4 regions of the Paraglaciecola sp. G1-13 genome follow, and region 3 is predicted to be linked to each of the others. Evidence: predicted binding sites of a transcription regulator. Region 3 holds the regulator's gene; each other region holds the start of a gene.

The links. The regulator sigma-54, encoded in region 3, starts transcription at its own class of promoters, with help from an activator protein. The targets are predictions, from matches to a motif close to GTTGGCACGNNNNTNGNNT.
Region 1: AC0L6N_RS06645 (DUF1328 domain-containing protein) is a predicted target of sigma-54. The motif match lies at 2,852-2,870, and genes of this name have one in related genera.
Region 2: AC0L6N_RS19145 (DUF1328 domain-containing protein) is a predicted target of sigma-54. The motif match lies at 1,575-1,593, and genes of this name have one in related genera.
Region 4: AC0L6N_RS15885 (S8 family peptidase) is a predicted target of sigma-54. The motif match lies at 2,818-2,836, and genes of this name have one in related genera.

What each region holds. Positions count from the first base shown of each region.
Region 1 is NZ_CM147903.1:1,564,326-1,569,785, forward strand. Features, by position in the region: gene AC0L6N_RS06625 (phosphoribosyltransferase) at 1-462, shown strand, start outside; gene AC0L6N_RS06630 (YHS domain-containing (seleno)protein) at 687-1,220, opposite strand; gene AC0L6N_RS06635 (MmcQ/YjbR family DNA-binding protein) at 1,585-2,079, shown strand; gene AC0L6N_RS06640 (CsbD family protein) at 2,358-2,555, shown strand; gene AC0L6N_RS06645 (DUF1328 domain-containing protein) at 2,906-3,067, shown strand; gene AC0L6N_RS06650 (hypothetical protein) at 3,402-4,193, shown strand; gene AC0L6N_RS06655 (hypothetical protein) at 4,500-5,000, opposite strand; gene AC0L6N_RS06660 (hypothetical protein) at 5,008-5,460, opposite strand, start outside.
Region 2 is NZ_CM147903.1:4,496,119-4,501,578, reverse strand. Features, by position in the region: gene AC0L6N_RS19155 (DUF748 domain-containing protein) at 1-391, shown strand, start outside; gene AC0L6N_RS19150 (endonuclease/exonuclease/phosphatase family protein) at 453-1,430, shown strand; gene AC0L6N_RS19145 (DUF1328 domain-containing protein) at 1,648-1,824, shown strand; gene AC0L6N_RS19140 (hypothetical protein) at 1,871-2,065, shown strand; gene AC0L6N_RS19135 (hypothetical protein) at 2,243-2,422, shown strand; gene AC0L6N_RS19130 (DUF2254 domain-containing protein) at 2,528-3,883, shown strand; gene dkgB (2,5-didehydrogluconate reductase DkgB) at 4,126-4,947, shown strand; gene AC0L6N_RS19120 (BON domain-containing protein) at 5,330-5,460, shown strand, end outside.
Region 3 is NZ_CM147903.1:204,868-210,327, reverse strand. Features, by position in the region: gene AC0L6N_RS00930 (DNA/RNA non-specific endonuclease) at 25-795, shown strand; gene AC0L6N_RS00925 (HPr family phosphocarrier protein) at 896-1,174, opposite strand; gene rapZ (RNase adapter RapZ) at 1,171-2,016, opposite strand; gene ptsN (PTS IIA-like nitrogen regulatory protein PtsN) at 2,019-2,462, opposite strand; gene hpf (ribosome hibernation promoting factor) at 2,478-2,765, opposite strand; gene AC0L6N_RS00905 (RNA polymerase factor sigma-54) at 2,791-4,284, opposite strand; gene lptB (LPS export ABC transporter ATP-binding protein) at 4,407-5,132, opposite strand; gene lptA (lipopolysaccharide transport periplasmic protein LptA) at 5,132-5,460, opposite strand, start outside.
Region 4 is NZ_CM147903.1:3,727,968-3,733,427, forward strand. Features, by position in the region: gene AC0L6N_RS15880 (hybrid sensor histidine kinase/response regulator) at 1-367, opposite strand, end outside; gene AC0L6N_RS15885 (S8 family peptidase) at 628-2,745, opposite strand; gene AC0L6N_RS15890 (ligand-binding sensor domain-containing protein) at 3,241-5,460, opposite strand, start outside.

The DNA.
Region 1 (5,460 bases), 1.4 Mb from region 3:
ATTGGCATCTGGCGCGGCGGTGCGCCAATTGGTATCGCGGTTCAAGAATACTTCGATTTTAAAAAAGTAGAGACAGACCACATTGCCGTGCGTACATCGTCTTATTACGGTATCGATCAACAATCAAAAACCATCAAAGTGCACGGTTTGCATTATTTGATTGAAAACGCCAATGCCGAAGATGACTTGCTTATTGTTGATGACGTGTTTGATTCAGGCCGCAGTGTTGATGCGCTGATTAAGCAAATTAAGAAGTTGTCTCGCGCGAATATGCCGAAAAACATTCGTATTGCTTGCCCTTACTATAAGCCGCAAAACAATAAAACGGACATAGTGCCAGACTACTTTGTACACGAAAGTGCCGAGTGGTTGGTATTCCCTCATGAGATTTCAGGCTTAACCCCAGACGAAATCATCAATGGCAAAACAGATTTAGCCAACGTACGCGACATATTGGTGTAATAACGCCGCGTTTGTCTGTGTAAAGGGGATTGAAAAAGGAGCCTAGTTGCTCCTTTTTTTTGTGATTTTTTAAGCTTTTTACAGGTATTGTTCAAGCCACTTTGACTCGCTTGCTAGCGCAAATGCAAAACCTTCGAATCAATAAAGCAAGCTTTCGCTAGGCATTCTAAATCAAGCAAGCTTTCGCTAGCTCTTCTTAGTCAAGCAAGCTTTAGCCAGGGCTGCTAAAAAGTAAACAACTCAACGTTATTGTCTTTTTTCCAGCGTTTTTTGGCCGCGATCTGCTCGAAACGTTTTTCTGATTTGTACTGCCAATGCTTGGTGGCGGCAATAAGGTTTTTGCTACTGTCTTTAATCCATTCACTTTTCGCTTCTTGTGAAACGAACATATACAACTTACCTGCCTCAATGGTGTAAATTGAAGGGTCTGCGATGACGTCTTTTTCCATTACTAAAGAGTGGGCGCAAAGCGCGCCAAATTGCGGCAAGTACTGTGCGGGGTTATTAGCGAATTTTTGCTGATTCTCTTCATTGGCGAATAAATAGCGCTGACCCATATACACGGCTTGAAACGCATCGTTGCCCTGTTTAGCGCCGCTTAGATTAAAGTAGGTTGTGGGGTCAAACCCTTGTAGTGCTAATGTCGCTTGTTTTTCAACAGTGGCCCTGTCGATCGATTCGGCGAACGCGGTATTCATTGTTAAAAGGTAAAACCCAAAAAGTAACCCTGTGATTTTCATTATTTTCTTGCCTAGCATGTGTGTATTCCTTTTTGAACTGCGCTTTATCTAACGCTTTATATAGCGTTCTATTCAGCTTTTTCTTGGAGCGTTTTTGTTACGAACCAGATATTTGTATAAGTAAAGACAAGGTCAGCGCCAATAATATTGCACGCCAATGGCAAATACTTCCGCTAGTGGCTTCTAAGGTTTAGCAACATGCCGTCAAACAGGTGGTAGCCTAAATGAAAATAGCGCTATATTAGGCCTTACCTCTGTTTGCTTTTACGCTAGGTTTACGATGAAAATAACGGCCTCACAAAATGCTTCTAAAATAACTTCAAAGACAGCGCCAGAACAGAAGCAAGCACAGGAGCAAGAAAAACAACAAGGGCAAGAACACATGCACAGTCATGAAAAAGCATACAGCCAAATCTATGCTCAAGCGCGTCAGTGGCTATTAGACTTCCCCGATACAGTCGAAGACTTTCCGTTTGGGCCTGAGGTAGCGGTTTTCAAAGTCAAAGGTAAAATGTTCGCTACGCTCTCTTTGGGCAAAGCGGCTCCCCGTGCAAATTCTCACACTGCTAGCATTAACGATGAGCAAGCGCAGGACAGTGATGAGAGCACTAACAGATGCAGTAAAGAGGGTAGTAAAGAATGCAGTAAGGTGTATTGGATGAACCTAAAGTGCGATCCTCACGAGGCAATTATGCTGCGAGACGTTTTTAGCGCAGTCATCCCCGGGTATCACATGAATAAACAACATTGGAATACCGTTATTTTGGACGGCAGCCTGCCAGCCGGCGAACTTCAACGAATGATTAAACAGTCCTTTATGCTGGTGGTGAATAAGCTGCCGAAGAAAGCACAGGTATCTATTCTGCTTCACCTATAGTTAGTGCCCAGCTTGAAAGCGCCCAGCTCGAAAGTGCCTAGCTTAAATGTACCCACTTGAAAATGTCTAGCTGAAAATTTCGTTAGCGGTGGGGACTCACTTGATCCAGCTTTGCTCGGTGCGCCCCAACGAAACACTGATGTAGGTAAAAGCGCTGTCATATTCACGCTGTCGTATTCACGCTGGCATAGTCATTGCTGCTTACTTATTGAAGCACGTCTGTGCGCAACGGGTGTTCAGGCGATTTTCGCAATATTTTCTCAACAAAGGAGATAATGATGAATCAAGATCAAGCTGAAGGAAATTGGAAACAATTAAAAGGTAAAGCCCAGCAGAAGTGGGGCGATCTTACAGATGACGACGTAGACAAAATGAAAGGCAGCCGCACCGAACTGGTGGGCAAAATCCAAGAGAAGTACGGCAAGTCTAAGGAAGAAGCAGAGCGCGAGGTAGACGACTTCTTCGATAGTCATTAATCATCGGCCATTCGCACCATTAAAATTACCATTGAAAGCGCGTGAAGAACTGTTTCTTCACGCGCTTTTTCTTTTTCACTCACCCTTCTTTTTTACGTTTACTGGTTTTCAATTCAACCCCCTCTGGCCGCTTTGGTGATGCACACCGACACGGAATCATCGATGTTCAACACGTGAAAATCTTACAACGAGGTAATAAAATTATTCATGAAATCAATACCGAGTGAAGCGATTTTTGATAAACGAGCCTAGGCTCAACCCCACGTTTTATATGCGTTTTTCTACCTATAGGGTCCGTTGGCACGTTTGAAGCATTAGTTAAAGTCCACTCATTGTTAAAAGGAATAGTTATGTTACGTTGGGCTGTTATATTTTTAGTTATCGCACTGGTTGCTGCAGTGTTGGGATTCGGCGGAATTGCAGGCTCTGCAGCCGGTATCGCAAAAATCATTTTCTTCGTATTTTTAGTCCTACTGGTTATTTCAGTGGTGATGGGCAGAAGGAAAGTCTAGCTACCTTAATTCATGATCAGGCTGCCAATGCGCAGCCTTTTTTTTGGTTTTTTTATTGATAATCAGGTATCAGAGAGTCCTCTAGCCGATGTGTTTAGACATATGAATAAAGAAAGCGCGTTATGAATAAGTCACTTATTGAGTTGATTACCCATTCTTCAACACAATAATTTAAAATTAGCTTTAAGAAAAATATATGTTTGTCTAACCTCAAATCAATTAAGCCTGCAACATGATCCTATTTAGCTGAACTGTCATGCTCTCATTTAAATCGTAATATAGTGCCTTTCTAGGTCATACTAAGTTTAATAATACGTGAATGGATTTTAAACTCATGCCGCAAAATTCTGCTCAAAGCCACAATGATGAAAAAAAACAAGAAGTAACTTCCCAGAATCGGGCAAGTAAGAGGTTTAATGCATATGCAACGTTCATATACGAACAAAAGTTATTTGTACTATCAGGACTTGCATTTGTATTCACAGTTCACAGCTATTTTCTTGCTGATAATTATATAAAGCAATTCAATGGAGTTAACCTATTCCACTATGGAAGTTTCATTGATATTTATCAAGTTGCATGGGGGTTAAACTCCGGCAGAATGTACGCGGCATTATTATTTCTTTTTGTATACCTAGTTATCAGTGTAATTGCTTTCATTCCGTCGGAAAAACAAACGACTAAGTTTAAAAGAATTACTAAACTAATCGTCGGTTTTTTAATAATTAGCATTATGGCATCTTTTGTTTATGCAGGCGTAAATGAGATCTCGCATTCTCCTAAGAGGCTTTCGTCTGCAATTATTGAGGGCCGTACTCCGTTATACAATATTGAGCTAGGGACTGGAAAAAAAACACAGTGTGTCGCATTGATCGCGGGAACTAGTAGTTATTTGTTTATATGGCATTTTGGAGCAATTCCGCATTTTGAGGCCGTTGCGAAAGGAACTGGGGTGAATATAGAGCAAATCATTAAAGCATTCCCAACGATAAAGTCTATATCTGGAAGTGCAGATATTCTTGACAGTGAAACTAAAAAAGACAGTATTTCTCAAGCTATAAGTCAATGGAAGACTGAAATACGCAAACAATGTGGCGAAATAAAAATTGATATAGACCATTTATAGTCAAAAATGGCTAGCTATTCATTTTCAAAACCAAAACGTCGAAAAATAGACTTAATATTGGTTCAGATTTCTTCAGGCGAAATACGTCCGAATTCAGATAATAAGTGCACCAGTAATGATTAACTGGGGCGACACGAAAAGCACATTACCTAAATGGCAGTTCCACAGAATCTGTTACAAGTCACAAAAAAGGCTCTTCATTTCTGAAGAGCCTTTTCATCTTGACGTTTGATGAAGCTGGCGGGAGTTGAACCCGGAAATTCTTCATGCATATCAATAACTAACCTGTATGTTATGATTGTTTTGTCAGTTCAATCGCTTTTGGGCTTTAAACTCTTTAACTTTTCGATGAATTTGATTAGCGAAAACAAACATAGCATATGTGAGTTTCAATAATGCGAATAATTGAAGTAGTGTCAGGAAAATAAAACTTGACGCTTTTATCCAGTCATAATATCCCGCATAAATTGTCCCGAGAGCCAAGGCTTCTAATGGATATATATATTGAAATATCAATAATACCGATATAATAACTGTTGAAGTAACAATAACTAATATCAAAGCCTCAATTCTTTTGGCTTTTTCACCAGCTTCCATAATTGATACATTCGGTAAGCTAAATGCTTTTATCGCTTCAGGATAAATTTGGGATATCCAAAGCCCCGCAATCGCTAGAGTGGCCGCAGATGAGTTGATTAAAACAGAAGCTATATTCTTGAAATTATCTGCTGTTAGAAATGTGCTATAGAGATAGCCAAGACTGCCGCTGATAACCAAGGTAACTATTAGTCTTAAAATAAAATGCATCTGGATTTTACCTGTTGTCCTTGATCAACTTTCTAGCATCGTCTTCAAATGAGGCTAGAAGGCTAGCCCTTTCAGCTTTTAATATATTGGATAAGTACACGGCAGTATAGTGTATATCATCGTGCTTTTTGTTTGGGTCAGCTAAGATAGAAGTTCTTTCCAAATAATTATTAAAAAAGCGCGGCGAATCTTCCCCTTCTTCCTTGAATCCTATATTTACCCATGTATTTACGGGATCATATTCTTCACCGTATAATTCAACGAGGTTCTGTAACTCGTCACCAGTAAGATTAATCTCTGTTTCAACTTCCACATGTCTGTTGAAAATGTTATCCCCCTTGTTTTCAAGAACTCTTTCGAAAAGTTTTAAAATAGGATGCCGCTCATCTTCAATTACTTTCGTCGCAATGACATCTCTAACAACTATATGTGTAATTTTTTTTGCCAATTTATCTATGTC
Region 2 (5,460 bases), 890 kb from region 3:
AGGGCAAATTGATTTTGCAATGGAGTTTGCTTCCAAGCAGGGGGATGTTAGCGGCTACGTAAAGGCTGGGGTGTATGATTTATCGGTGTTTGACTGGCAAGAAGACGTAGTTAAAGATGGCGACAACCCATTTCAGTGGTTGTTTGAGGCCGCCGCTGGCGGTATCGCTGAGCTGTTTGAGGGCGGAAAGAAAGACCTTATTGCCACTCGTGTGCCTTTAAAGGGCAAGATAGATGATATTCAAACCCCGCTTTGGCCTGCAATAGGGGCTATTATTAAAAATGCATTCATTAAGTCACTTGATATCAAAGTTGATAAAGTTGTGTCTCTACCTGCATCAACAACACAAAAAGATATACCCAAGCGACTGTTTGCTTACACTACAACCTGAATGTCTAGGTTAAAAACAACCTGGTTCTACTGATAGCCAATGACTAAAACCGAGAGCGAAGATGTTTACAACCTTGATAATTTCAACCAGTTTTTTAATACTGCTGACGTTCCTGCCACTTTTACCCAGTGATCACTGGATTGTGCGCGTCTGGGAATTTCCCAGACTACAAATAGCGGTGTTGCTGATTATTAACCTGCTGGTGATCGGCAGCTTCTATCACCAAAACCTGTCATATATGGCTGGTATGCTGGTGACGAATTTTGTTGCGCTGGCTTATCAAATACATTGGATTTTGCCCTACACGCCAATTGTGCAACCCATGGTCCCAATGAATGACTCTGCGGACCCGAAGCGCAGTATTAAAATCATTAATTCAAACGTATTAATGACAAATCACGATGCCCCCAAGCTTCTCAAGCTGGTGGATCAAGAAAAGCCACATATCTTAGTCACGCTTGAAACTAATCAGTGGTGGCAAAATGCTTTGTCACCACTACATGATGATTACCCCTATCGGGTGAATTTCCCGCTAGAAAACCTTTACGGCATGCATGTGTTTAGCCGCTTGCCTCTGAGTGACATTAAAACCGCTGAGCGAGTAGAAAAAGGCGTGCCCTCAGTGCACTGCATTGCGACTTTAGAAAGCGGCGAGAAAATACGTTGCCACTTTGTGCATCCAGCACCTCCAAGCCCAACAGAAAATGAAGAAGCCACTGAACGAGACAGAGAGTTACTTGGCCTAGCTAAGGAAATAGCTAGCACCGATAGCGAAACTGCTTTACCAGTGATCGTCAGCGGAGATCTAAACGACGTGGCATGGTCACCCACCACGCAAGCATTTTTGCGCGTAAGTGGTATGTGCGACCCGCGCATTGGTCGAGGGGCCTTCAACACATTTCATGCGCAGCATGTTTTAGCGCGCTGGCCTTTAGACCATGTTTTTCACAGCGAAGACTTTGAGCTGGTGAATTTGTCGCGTTTACCAGAAATAGGCTCTGATCACTTTCCGCTGCTGACCGAACTCTGCCTCAAATAAAACCCTCAGAGGCGAGTTCAAGTTCGGAAACTTGTTCCTTTTCGAATTGTAAATATTTCAACTTTTAGTTACATATCAAATTATTTCTTTTTTAATGTCAATTGAAAAGTGCATATAAATCAGTTGGTTAAAGTTTTTTATTGGTGTGGCACGATTAGCGCATTAACTCATTCGACATTCAGATTCGAATACAGTATTGAATACTAAGGAGATTACTATGTTAGGTTGGGCATTAACGTTTTTAATTATCGCAATCTTAGCTGGTGTAATGGGTTTCGGCGGTATAGCTGGAACGGCTGCAGGAATTGCAAAAATCATTTTCTTTGTATTTCTAGTGCTATTGGTACTATCGTTGGTAGCAAATGCTATTCGCGGTAAAGGCCCTAAAGTCTAGATATACAAAACACATTTATTTATAACTAACGATACGGAGATTCATTATGAACTTACTTAAAAAATTTACTCTTTTAGCCATGGTTTTCAGTTCACTTACTTTGGTGACAGCGTGTAACGACAACAATGCTGAGAATGCAGGTGAAAAAGTCGACGAAATGATGACTGACACAGGCAACGCAATCGAAGATGCGTGTGAAGATGTGAAAGAAGGCGCAGGCGCTGAAGACAACGATTGTTAATCTGCTCAGGTAGATGAACAAATTGATTTAATGAAAAGGGGTGCTTGCACCCCTTTTTTAATGCTTATACTAATACAACGACCTCAGCGAACGTTACACCTAAATGTGAAGCTCAATAGGCGAAAGCGCGACAGAGGTTGTTCAACTACAGGCTACTTCAGCCTAGGAGTGTGCAAAATGTTGATGCAAATCACTATCGTGTTTTTAATTATTGCGGTCGGTGCCATCGTTGCTTTGTCGGGTGCCATGAGCGGCGGTTTTCTTACTACGTTTTTTATCGCATTTGGGCTTTTCGTGGTCGTAGCCCTAGGTGCAGCAATGGTCGCAGCAAAAAAGAAAAATACAAACAACCACTAACCGCTGGCGTTTGAGTGTAGCCAGAGCACCCACAGTCGCATGAGTTTTATAACGGTGGCTCTGGTCCGCACTAAGTAATCTCTTATCAAAATAGGTACACACTGGATGTCAGTACATATGAACACACGGATCATCACGCTATGGGAAACCATCCGTACCAGCTTTTGGTTTGTGCCATCAATTATGGCGCTTATTGCCATTGGCTTATCCCAGGCAGGCCTCGCTTTCGATCGTTTCGGCGCTGACAGTGAGCTAGATATACTCGCTGATTTTTATCAGACCACTCCCGAATCAGCCCGAGCTTTGTTAACCACCATAGCTACCGCCATGATAACGGTCACTAGTATTGCGTTTTCCATCACGGTTGTGGCGCTGACCTTAGCTTCTTCACAGTTCGGCCCTCGGCTTATTCGTAATTTTATGATGGACACGGGTACCCAATGCGTTTTGGGCTTCTTCCTGTCTACGTTTATTTATTGTTTACTGATTATTCAGGCCACCAAGTCTTTTGAGCAACAAGAATTCGTGCCTGGCATCAGCATTCTCACCTCCGTGTTACTCGCAATCGTTGGAGTAGGGGTGTTGATTTATTTCATTCATCACGTAGCTAGCGCAATTCAGGCAGATAACGTCATTGATAACGTCTATCGCGAACTTAACGACATTATTGAACGCTTATTCCCGAAAATTGAAGAGCCAGACGAGGCTGATACGACTGCAGAACAGCGTGTCTACACAGCACCAGATTTCGACCAGATTTACCCTAATAGCCAAGCTATTCAATCGACGAGCAGCGGATATGTACAAACCTTGGACATAGAACAGCTACGAGCCTTGAGTGAAAACAGTGATATGGCGCTGAGCGTACATTACATGCCAGGAGACTTTGTAATGCGAGGCTCTGTGATCGCCATCGCTTATTTTAATGGTGCTACGCTTTCTTGCCAACCTAGCAAGATTACCGAATTGGTGCGTTTAGGCTCTCATCGCACCCCAGTGCAGGACGTGGAGTTTGCAATCCGTCAATTGGTTGAGATTGCCGTTCGCGCCTTATCACCCGGTATTAACGACCCTTATTCAGCTGTAACCGTGGTAGACAAGCTTAGCGCTGTGTTGTGCACACTCACCGACAAACCCTTTCCGCCAACTATCTACGAAGACGACAACGGCATAACTCGACTTCAATGCAAGCCCGTGGCTTTCACTGGGTTGGGTGAAGCGGCGTTTAATCAGATCCGCCAATATTCGAAAGACAGCCTAGCAGTCACCATTCGTTTACTGGAAGGCTTAAGCAGTATTTTGCGTTTTAGCCGTAGCCCCGAGCATAAACAGTTCGTTCGCCAACAGGCCGCTATGATTGAACAAATACAGAGCAGCTCACAACTAGCTGAGCATGACTGGTTGGATATAAAGCGCCGCCTAGATGATATAAAGCGCCACCTAGACAGTGACAGCAGCTAACAGAGTCTTGCAACGATCACTAAAGCGTTGCAACGATCAGCAAAGCGTAGTGATAGGCAGTCAGTAACGGCTGCAAATAGCGTTGAAAATATTTCACGTTAATCTGCTCTATCTCACATCTCTTATTGTTTATTCTATACATATCAATTGGTTACTTTTTGGCATGGTATTCGAATAGGTTAATCCACATGTTCACCGCGTTGTCTTGCTCAAAGTCAGCGCTCCAACAGAAGGACTGATTTATGAATTCATCAACATTCGCTACGCCAACAATACCGACTCCAGGATTCGGTACATATCGCCTAAAAGGGGATGATGCCAAACTGGCGGTAGAGAACGCGCTTGATGTGGGTTACCGTCATATTGATACCGCACAAGCTTATGAAAATGAAGCTGAAGTCGGTGATGCTATTTCCGCCTCTAAAATCTCTAGAGGTGAGCTCTTCGTCACGACTAAAGTGTGGTTTGATAACCTCAGTGCCGATAAATTTATAACGAGCGTGCAAAATAGTCTGACTCAGCTCAATACCGATTATGTTGACTTACTGCTCATTCACTGGCCGTCACCGGACAACAAGGTATCGATGGCAGAATATCTTAAGGAACTAAAGGCGTGCAAAGAGCGCGGTCTGACGAGACATATCGGTGTGTCCAATTTCACCCAAAGCCAGCTTGATGAAGCCCTGTCGATTTTAGGTAAAGATCATATTCTGACCAATCAAATCGAGGTACATCCTAACTTTCAAAACAAAGAGCTGGTGGCATACTGCCAACGCAACAACATTCAAGTAACCGCATACATGCCCCTAGGTGTGGGTAAAGTGATGGAAAATGACATACTGAATGACATCGCCAGTGCCCACGATACAACATCATCTGCGGTCGCATTAGCGTGGTTAAGTCATAAGAAAATCGTGGCGATCCCTTCATCCACCAATGTGAACCACATGCGTGACAATCTCACGGCTAAGCAAATGATGTTAACTGCCGAAGAAATCGAAAAAATCGATGGCATTGAACCTCAAGAACGTATTGTTGACCCTGACTTCGCACCAGACTGGTAAAGATACCTATTACGTGCTCACGAAAGTCTTAACCTGAGGTCGATTTGTACCAACCCCCGTAAATCATTAATCGTTCAGTGAAAAATAAAAAACGCCTCTGCCTCTTTTGAGTTAGAGGCGTTTTCATGTGTGTAGTAGGGCCATTTTACGTTTTAACGCTTACTCAATCTTCACTTTCACCTTCAACCTCCAATCATCAAGTAAAAATGGTCAGAAAGTCTCGGTATTATTAAAGAATTATTTACAAGTCCCTGGTAATAAATTTCACAAGTGATGATGTGAAAGTGTGACTAAGATGGAATAAAGTTACTTAAAATCAATGGATTAACTGGTTGGCATTGAATTGGCATTAATTACTTCGAATCTTAAAAAGGAGATATTTATGAAAAATTCAATCATTTCAGTATTAGTAGCCGCCACACTTGGTACAGCCTCTCTAGCTGCGAATGCAGAGAATACTTGGAAAGATACAGCGGGCGACGCTTGGATTGACGGTAAAGCCGAAACCACATT
Region 3 (5,460 bases):
TAGAGTTTAACCCGAGTAACGTTAATGAAGTCCTACCTTGTATTAATACTGGCATTTGTCTGTAATGCCGGGTACGCCAATGTGTGTAGCTCTTTAGGATGCCCGACAGGTGCTCCTGACAGCAACGACTTACTTGAGCGCGCCATTTACACCATAAGCAATAATCAGAAAACGAAGTTTGCCGATTGGGCCGCATATAAAGTGACCACGCAAACGATAGATGGTCCTAGTCGTTCACGCAGTTGGCGCTCTGATCCAAACTTAAAGCGCGAGCACACGCTAGAAGCCGCTGACTATAAAGATGCTCACGCTCTCATCCGTACCGATCGAGGACACCAAGTTCCATTGGCAAGTGTGAGCAATACCGCTGATTGGCGCAGTACAAACTATCTATCAAACATTACCCCCCAAAGCTCTAATTTGAATCAAGGGCCATGGGTCCGATTAGAGTCTGCAGTGCGCGTATTAGCGCGCAGCGGAGAGTCCGTGTATGTAGTAACAGGCCCGCTATATGAAAGCTTTTTTGCTACGCTTCCAGGTGCAGATGAAAGCCACACTATTCCTTCTGGCTACTTCAAAATTGTCGCGACAATAAACCAAGCGGGTTATGTTAGAGCGTCCGCCTATGTCATGGAGCAAAATAGCGCGAGAGCCGATGACTACTGCAGTAAAGAAGTCACGATTGATAACGTAGAAACTCGCAGCGGTCTGAATATATTCCCAGAAATGAAGGGCAGCAAAGAATATGCGGTTGAAGCGCGTTTAGGTGGATTAAGCAGTCAATTGGGTTGCTGATAACCCAACCGCGCGTTTCAAAAAAATAGCGAATGAGTAGAAAGTCGAGATGAGTGGAAAAAGTCTAAATTGAAGTGCACGTTGCATTAAATCTAACTGATTACTCGCTTTCGTTGAATTTTCCGACAATAAGCTCTTCAACAGCATCCATCGCTTGGCGCGCGTCTTTCCCTTCAGATATCACTTGAATTTCTTTGCCTTGGCAACTCTCTAACATCATTAGGCCCAGCACACTGCTTGCTGAGGCACTTTTGTCATCCTGAACAATAGTGACTTCAGCTTCAAATTGATTCGCAAGCTTAACCAATTGAGTCGCTGCTCTGGCATGCAGCCCTAACTTGTTCACTATGAGTAAGGTTTTCTCTAATCGCTCACTCATCGGTTTAACTCGCGATGACGTATCTGCACATCAGGGTGCGAGGTGCTAAATGTTTTGGCTAACATTTCCACTACGTACACAGAGCGGTGCTGACCGCCAGTACACCCGATGGCGATTGTCACATAACTACGGTTATTACGTTCTAAATGTGGCAACCAAGTAGAAATCAGATTCTGAATTTGCCAAATAAATTTAGTGACTATAGGTTGTGAGCCAAGAAAAATCTCGACGGGGGAATCAAGTCCAGTAAGGGGTTTTAAATCTGGCTCCCAGTGCGGGTTGGGTAAGAAACGCGCATCAAATACATAATCCGCATCTTTAGGAATACCGTGTTTAAAACCGAAGCTTTCAAAAACCAAAACCAAGCGTGAGCTTTTTTTACCTAATATTCGCTCACGCACCAATTCGGCCAGCTGGTGAATTGACAATTGATCTGTGTCTATATATAAATCTGCACGTTCGGCTATTGGCGCTAATAACTGGCTTTCGGCTTGAATAGCACCAGACAATGATTTGTTTTGCTTAGACAACGGGTGCAAGCGGCGGGTTTCACTGAAACGCTTAATCAGTACGTCATCGCTGGCATCCAAATACAATATGGTCATTTCCCACGTTGACGGCAAGTAGTCGAGTATTTCCACCAATTCGTTGGGATCTTTGGGTAAATTTCGCACGTCAATGCTGACCGCGACCTGATCGTACTCGTCAGCGACGGTATGGGTCAAAGTGGGCAATAAGTTGACGGGGATATTATCAACGCAGTAATAGCCTAAATCTTCCAGTGAACGTAAAACGATGGACTTCCCTGAGCCTGAACGCCCACTGATGATAATAAGCTTCATAATTAACTGAGTACCTGAAATAATTCTTGGTCTGTGGTTGCACTGCGCAAACGATTTAAAATATCTTTATCAACGAATTTTTTGGCTATCGCCGACAAGGTTTGTAGGTGCTCTTGGGCCTTTTCCTCTGGTACTAAAATAGCAAAGAAGATATCCACTGGCATGTTATCGATGGCGTCATACTGGACCGGAGGTTGGCACGTTACAAGCACGCCTAGGGCTGACTCTAGCCCTTTTATACGGCCATGTGGTAGTGCTATACCACCACCAATGCCCGTACACCCCATTTTCTCGCGCCCCGCTAAACTGGATAAAATGGTCGCTTGGTCTACTTCAACAAGGTGCTCAGATGCCAATTGACTAATAAGCTCTAAAATGCGCTTTTTGCTGGACCCCTGAACTGCGCATACGACGCAGTCAGGGTGAAGAATATTTGATATTTCCATTATTTACCTGATGGGTTAATGGCGTTTAGCTTTTTCTTTATGCTTGATAACTTGCCGATCGAGTTTATCGATTAGGCCATCTATTGCCGCATACATGTCGTTGTGTTCCATGGTGGCAAATACATCTGCCCCATTCAAATGTATTGTCGCTTCCGCTTTTTGGTTGAGCTTTTCTACATTGAGAATGACGTGAACATTGTTGATCTGATCGAAGTGTCGCTCGAGCTTGGTAAATTTAGTATCGACATAATCTTTTAGTGAATCGGTTACATCCACATGGTGACCAGTAATATTAATTTGCATATCGCCTCTTCCTTCTTTAATCAGCCTACAATAGGCTTTTTCGTTGGTTCGACGGGGGTATCATCAGAGATTCCCGGTACTTTGCTATTGTTCGCCGAGCGACCATGATGCCTTGATCGGCCAACAATTGAGCAATCTTGCTGTCACTTAGCGGCTTGCTTGGTTTTTCAGCTGCGACCAGCTTTTTAATCAATGCGCGTATCGCCGTTGACGAGCACTCTCCGCCTGTCTCAGTTGCAACATGGCTCGAGAAGAAATATTTCAGCTCAAATATACCTCTAGGGGTATGCATATATTTTTGGGTGGTAACACGAGAAATTGTAGATTCATGCATATCCACCATTTCGGCTACGTCATTTAGTACCATAGGCTTCATCATCTCAGGCCCATGTTCAAAGAAGCCCATTTGCTGCTGTACTATACAGTTTGACACTTTCAATAAGGTATCGTTTCGGCTCTCAACACTTTTAATAAACCATTTGGCTTCTTGCATGTGTGAGCGAATAAATTGACTATCACTGGTGTTTTTCGCGCTACGACTCATTGCAGCATACTGTTGATTAACGTTCAATTTGGGTAGGCTGTCTGGGTTAAGCTCTACTGTCCAACGGCCATTTTTCTTACTCACTGACACATCAGGTATAACGTATTCTGCTTCACCTTTGATCAAGGCGCTGCCTGGACGCGGATTGAGCGTTTTAAGTAAACGCATGACCTCACGCAAATCATCCTCTTTAAGGCGAGATTTACGCATCAAAGTACGGTAATCCTTGCTTGCCAAAAGGTCGGCATAGTCCCCAATCAAGGTCTTCGCTTCTTCTAACCAGGGTGTATCAGGAGCAAACTGACGCAATTGCACTAGCAAGCATTCTTGTGGTGTACGAGAGCCAGACCCAATTGGGTCGAACATTTGAATACGCTTAAGTACGCATTCCACTTCATCGAGCTCTATTTCTTCATCATCCATGCTGGCCAGAACGTCTTCAGCGCTCATGGTCAAATAACCAGACTCATCGATAGAATCAATGATCGCTGTCGCAATCGCGACATCGGTATCACTAAAATGGGTTAAACGCATTTGCCACAGCAAATGATCTTGAATGTTATCTGTGGTTTCGCCTTGAAAGATCTGTTCGTCATCACCGCCGGCACCACTGGATATGCTAGAGGCAGGTGCGGAAGAAGCGCTGATGTACTCATCCCAAGTGGTATCCGTAGGTAAGTCTTCTGGGATTTCGTTTTTCTCGAACGCTTCACTTGAGTCTAAGTTGTCACTGCTGGTATCAACTATTTCATTGGTATCTTTAGAAGACGGGTCGAGGGAATTGTCATTTAACGCACTATCGCCGGATTCCTGATCCGTAGGCTCTTCAACTTCCAACAGCGGGTTGGAATCCAAGGCTTCTTGAATTTCTTGCTGTAAATCTAACGTAGACAATTGCAACAAACGAATAGCTTGCTGTAACTGTGGCGTCATAGTGAGTGATTGACTAAATTTTAATTGTAAAGAGGGTTTCATTTACTTCTTTATTCTGTCCGTTGCAAACTAAAAAATATGCTGTGGTTGATTCGATTGACTGTAAATGTCTCACCAAGCGCCTGAGTATAATCTCGATAAAATGAGCGGCTTTTTCAGCTTAACTATAGCCTGAATTGTTCGCCTAGGTATACATCTCTTACACGTTGATCACTTAATACTTCTTCTGCCGTGCCAGAAGCGATGAGTTCACCATGACTAACAATGTAAGCTTTCTCACACACATCGAGTGTCTCTCTTACATTGTGGTCGGTTATCAAAACACCAATACCACGGTCACGTAAATGTTGAATAATTTTTTTAATATCATTAACTGAAATAGGATCAACACCGGCAAACGGCTCATCGAGCAGAATAAATTCTGGATCGGCTGCCAGTGCCCGCGCTATTTCTACCCGGCGGCGTTCACCTCCAGACAAACTCATACCAGCACTGTTACGAATATGATTTATATTGAACTCATCGAGTAATGAATCCGCTTGCTGTTCTCTTTGTTCTGCACTGAGCTCTTTGCGTGTCTGCAAGATAGCCATCAAGTTTTGATAGACTGTCAGTTTTCGAAAAATAGAGGCTTCTTGGGGTAAGTAACCAATCCCTAAACGAGCGCGCATATGCATGGGCTGTAGGGTAAGATCTTGCTGATCAATACTGATTTCTCCCTTATCTAAGGGAACCAAACCGACAATCATATAAAACGTGGTTGTTTTACCTGCACCGTTTGGACCAAGTAAACCGACAATCTGGCCAGTGGACACTTCTAGACTGACATCACGCACAACTTGACGCGATTTATAGGATTTAGCCAAATGCGAGGCTTTTAACGTCGCCATTATGGAGTTTCATCCTGTTTTGGTTTGACTTCAGCATCACTGGACTTTTTCGCGTCAGTTTGCTTTTTACTGCTCGCTGATTTCTTAGCTGGTTGAAAAATAGTCGTAACTCGTCCGCTATTTTCACTCTCGCTCTCTCCTTGCGCGACAATTTGTTCAAGTTCCATGTTAAACACTATCGACTCACCTTTTACACTGCTATTGTTCTGCTTCAGCTGTGCATCGCCTTCTAAGGTTAGTGTGCGTAAATCTCTGCGATATTCAATGCGATTGGCTGATGCCTCAATACTGCCCCCTTGCTCTTGTTGTTGAGAGTATTTAGCCGGGC
Region 4 (5,460 bases), 1.7 Mb from region 3:
CTTGCCAGACGGTGAAGGTCTGCTTGGCTGAATCAAAAAGATTCAGTCCCCCACCATCAGTCGCAATCCATAGTCTTTTTTGCTCATCTTCTAATATTGCGCGTACATTATCTGAACCGAGGGAGTTCGGTTGCCGCGGATCGTGTACAAAACTAAGGAGCTGATAACCATCGTACCGACTGAGGCCTTCTTGCGTGACGATCCACAGGTATCCGGTACTGTCCTGATAAATCTGGCGTACGGTTTTTTGCGATAATTCTTTGTTTAATTCAGCGGACGTAAAACTGAAATTAGGGCTTTCAGAAGCGTGAATACCCATAGCGAACGTGAAGAAAAACAGAACGCCAAATACCTTACTCATGACCATATGCGTGCAGTGACTTATTATTTTTTAAAAAACAGACTACCCCATCGCTGTAGAATTGCCAACAGATACAGCAGCTTGGCAACCTCTCATAGCGCCATAATCCGCAGTTATCGGTTCAATTAAGCTCAAGAATTACGCTTTAAGCAGAAAGGAAAGAATGTTGCATTTTTAATTATTAAAAATAGAAAAGCCTCTTATCGCTATGAACCTAGGCTCAAAGTGATAAGAGGCTTACCGCATACCTCTGGGGAACTAGGTCGTTATTCTTGCAGCATGAAGTTTTCTTGGTTCATGTGTGCTTCTTCCCACATGAAGGCTTCTTCCCACATGAAGGCTTCTTCCCACATGAAAGCTTCTTCCCACATGAAAGCTTCTTCCCACATGAAAGCTTCTTCCCACATGAAAGCTTCTTCCCACATGAAAGCTTCTTCCCACATGAAGGCTTCTTCCCACATGAAAGCTTCTTCCCAAACTTCAAACTCAAACCCTTGAATGTAGTAGTTGCCGTTTTCATCTTTTCGAGCTGCGCCCATATAATGTTGGTCGCCACTAATATCGGCCGCTATGTCCATGCCATTATTCGCACAACCTGATTCATTGGAATCTACGGCTTTTATTGCATTAACACTGCCTGAGCCCTGTTGAAATGGGCTGTAAGCCAGTTTGCCATTCACTTGAGCCATAGTCGTACTGGTCATCAAGCGACATTTCACATCGTTCGCACTGAGACTTGGATCGTCTTGTAACATTAACGCGACTACGCCACTGACCACACCTGAAGCTTGTGACGTACCGGACATGATAAAGCGGTCTTTACCAACCATATACTGAGGGTATTTAGCAGGCACATACATGTCTTCGTTCGCTAAGCTAAACATATGGCCGCCAGGTGCCACCATATCAGGCTTTATAAAGGCCTCGTGAGTTGGGCCTTGAGATGAGAACGAAAGCAAGGTGTCATCATTTGCATTGTCCTGAGTGTAATTATCGCTGATTGCCCCCACGCTTATTACGTAAGGTACGTTTGCAGGTACGCCAATGGTCATTGCACTTGGGCCTGTATTGCCCGCTGATGTCACCACAATGACGTCTTTTTCCCATAATGCCATTACCGCTTGGTTAATGGGATCATCCCAGTAATTTGAACGAGGCGGCGCACCAAAGGAAAGGTTTACTACCCTTATATTTAACGCTTCATGGTTATCAGCTATGTACTGTAGGCCGCGTAATGCGTCTAAGTAAGTACTATGACCGTCTTCGTAAAAGGCTTTTACGACCACTAGGTTTGCATCCGGTGCAACACCTTGATAATAACTGCGCATTTGGCCGTCTACGACCGCACGGTCACTATTGGCAATGATGCCTGTAATGTGAGTTCCGTGGCTGTTTTCATCAGTAAGATTACTCACGTTCAGTTCCGTATCTTCTAAAGCATCATATGCCGCTTTAATACGTGTATTATTCGCCGTGTCATTCCCTAACGCGCTATGCGCAGCCCATAGGCCGCTGTCGATAACAGCAACGGTAACGTCTTTACCTGTAATGCCACGATCATGTAGTTCGTCAGCACCAATGTTATTCACATAATAACTGTTGCTATCACCTTCATTTGCTTGGGTGTCGTACCCCTTCACTAGGCTGCGATCACAACCCTCTTTGAATTGAACATCCAAAGAAAAATCACGTTGTTGGTAATTTTTAACGCCTTTTTTGGCAAAAGACACTTCAACCGTTACGCCTTCGAACGAATCTAATTTGGCAAAACGTTTGAGTCGCTTAATATCGATCGACAATTCACCCGTCTTCTTACTGTACAAGCGCCAATACACAGTGGCACCGTTCACTTTAACAGAGTAGATATGTCCCAGCTCTTCAGGCCATTTGAAAGACATGCTTTGCATGTTAGCTTCCATGTCACGGGCGTTATACAGGTTCCAGCGAATACTTCTATTGGTTAGCTCTGCTACGTGACTTCCATATACTAAACAGTGATCCAATGCACTGGATGTATAAACGGCTTCGTTCTTTTTGATAGTAATAATGTCAGTCAACTGATTCAGCAAAACTAGCTGTGCGTCACTTACCCGAACGCCAATCCCGTTTATGAGGGGCAATTCATGTGTTATCACGCCGCCAAGCGTATTAATCACTTCAGTTAAGATACTGATTTCAGCCCCCTGAATAATCACTTCATTATTCAGACCCACTAAACTATTAACGGTTTTAACTAATTGTGAAGTTCCGAGTGAACCTGGCTCAACAGTAGATTTGATGTCGTTAACTAAGCTGCTAACTTTTAAGCCCGCTGTTGCGAAAGCGCTAAAGCACACCATTCCCGCTAGCAGTACTGCTCGCTGCTTATTAAATTTTGGTTTCATTATATTTTCCTTTTCAAATCCACTCGCCGAGTTCGAAGTAAATTCAGTTAGCACTATCGCTCTAACGGTAAAAAGCAAGCAGCATGCCAATTTGCAAAGCTCTGATTTTAAAGTAATTTATTTTGATGTGAAAATAACGAACGGACTAAAATGAAATTATTGAATGAATAAAATGATGGCAATTAGACTTTTGGTTGCATTCATTTATTTCAATTTATTGTTAAACAAGGCACATACTGGTAGATCAACACCCGTCAATAAGCCCTATATAAGCAAGGTATGGGAGTATATGAGGTGAATTCGAAGAGTCACCTAAGCGTGAAAAAGTGCAGAAAGCCGCCAATAGCGAGGTGGGGGCTTACCAAAGGTCCAAAGTATGATGTAGCTAGGGTACCACGAACGTTTGTAGGGCTGTACTGAGACGAATCTACATCCGTTAATGATTGTCACCCACCATCGCATATGAGACTCAGATACGTATGTAAGAGAACGAGTTCATCGCCATTGAATCTTATCCACTTCATCAATAGAACTCGCTAGCATTAGTTGCCCCGAACGGATCAACGATTCAGTCTCAGCGATTACAGCACTGAACACGTCCTGTTCATCGCACGTCAAGTCAGTAAAGCCTATCCACGTGTTTCTGTTTGACTTTTTAGCGGCATATAAACACAAGTCGGCTACATCAATAGTGCGCTCCCAATTAAGTGAAGTGGGATTGCTCGATAACAATGGAAACACGCTGAAACCAATTGAACAGGTGACATTTAGCGCAATGTCTTTTTCAATCTTGAATGAGTGCTCTTGAATTGAACGACGTAAACGTTCGGCCAGTATGGCTGCTCTGCTTCGATTGACAAAGCGCGCAACGATAAGAAATTCTTCACCACCCCAGCGCAACAAATAGTCAGTCTCACGAAATACACTTTCTAAGATTGATTTCACTTCGACCAAAACAATATCACCAGCGCTATGACCATGTTGATCGTTGACCTGTTTAAAATGATCTAGGTCAACTAAAAAGAAGACTAAGTCAGTATCTTTTGTCGCTTGTGCAGCACCAGTAGCCAGATTTTCTTCATGTCTTGCAAGCACGAAATCTATATCTGCGGTTAGGTGTTGGCTCAAGTAACGGCGGTTTTTGAGGCCAGTTAGCGGATCAGTGAAACTAATCTGCTCTAATTTATCATTGGCTAATCTAAGATCTGCGGTACGCTCTTTCACTTTATCTTCTAAATCAATAAGATGCTGAGCTCGTCGTAAACGCTTTAGACGGTATCTGCGCATAGCGTTCAATAGAATAACAATGCACAAGAACACGTAAAAACAGTAAGCCCACACTGTCTTCCAAGGCGGGGGTTGTACTGTGATTGGCAAGGAGACGCCGTGTGCATTCCACAAGCCTAAGTGATTACTGGCTTGTACTTTCAGTTCATACCGACCAGCTGGTAAATTGGTAAAGGTTGCTTGGCGGCTGTGATCCAATTCGACCCATTTAGGATCTAATCCTTCCAACTTGTAGCGATACTGGTTGAGCTCAGGCGCATTAAAATCTAACGCTGCGAATTCGAAAGAAATATAGTAATCCAAATAGTGTAAGACAATCTCACTCTGCTCTTGATACTGTAAATCAATGCCTACTTTTTCATTCAGCTTCTTTATTCTAACTAAGACCACAGGAGGAACTTTTTTACTTTCTTTAATATCATTTGGATGAAATCGGACAAAACCCGAGTTGCCACCAAAATACATGACTCCCTGACTATCGGTAAAACCTGCGCCAAAATTAAACTCGCTGTCCTCTATACCTTGGGACGAATCGAAGTGACGCATAGTGCCGTTATTTGGATTAAAACGCGTAATACCAGCGGTACTACTGAGCCACAATGCACCTCGTTCGTCGGCCTGAATGGAATAAATATGGCTGCTAGGTAGTCCATTACGCTTATCAAAATGAGTAAAGCGGTTTTCTAATGTTCTGATATCCTCTTTGCGCCATTGATTTAAGCCGCCTCCTTGGCTACCAACCCATAGGTTTTCATTATTGTCTTGATAAAATGTCCACGCAGTAGGCGCCGATAAGCTCTCAAACTTATCTTGTTGGTGTTCAATACGCTTGAAAGTCGATGTAATTGGATCGAACACATTCAAACCTGAAACGGTGCCAACGACTAACGTATCGTCCTTTAGTCGAGAGAGCGCTACCACGCGATCACTGTTTAGACTACTTGGATTGTTAGCTTCATTGCGAAAGTGTTTGAATTTCTTGCTATTGGCGGGCAAAAAATTCAAGCCTCCACCGAATGTTCCAATCCACAGATTCCCCTGTTTATCGGGTAATATACTGGAGATACCGTCGAAACTAATGCTGCTTGAATCGTTTGGCGCATGTTGAAAATAGTCTATTGCTTGCGTATCAACATTTAGCCGGCCCAATCCACCGCCACGGGTGCCGAACCACAAAATATTGTCATCGCCACGAACTGTCATTATGCGAGGATCTTCAAGGGCTGGTGAGCTTTCTGTGTTAAGCACTTGCACAACAGCTCCATCACTGTTTAATTGTGATAAGCCTTCATAACTCGCAACCCATATAGATCTATTGCCGGATGCTGAACGAGTTTCAGCAAATCCCAACACTGTATTACTCGCCAAACCTTTATCGATTAACTCGAATGGCACTTCGACACCTCTGGTAATCCCGCCATATGTGCC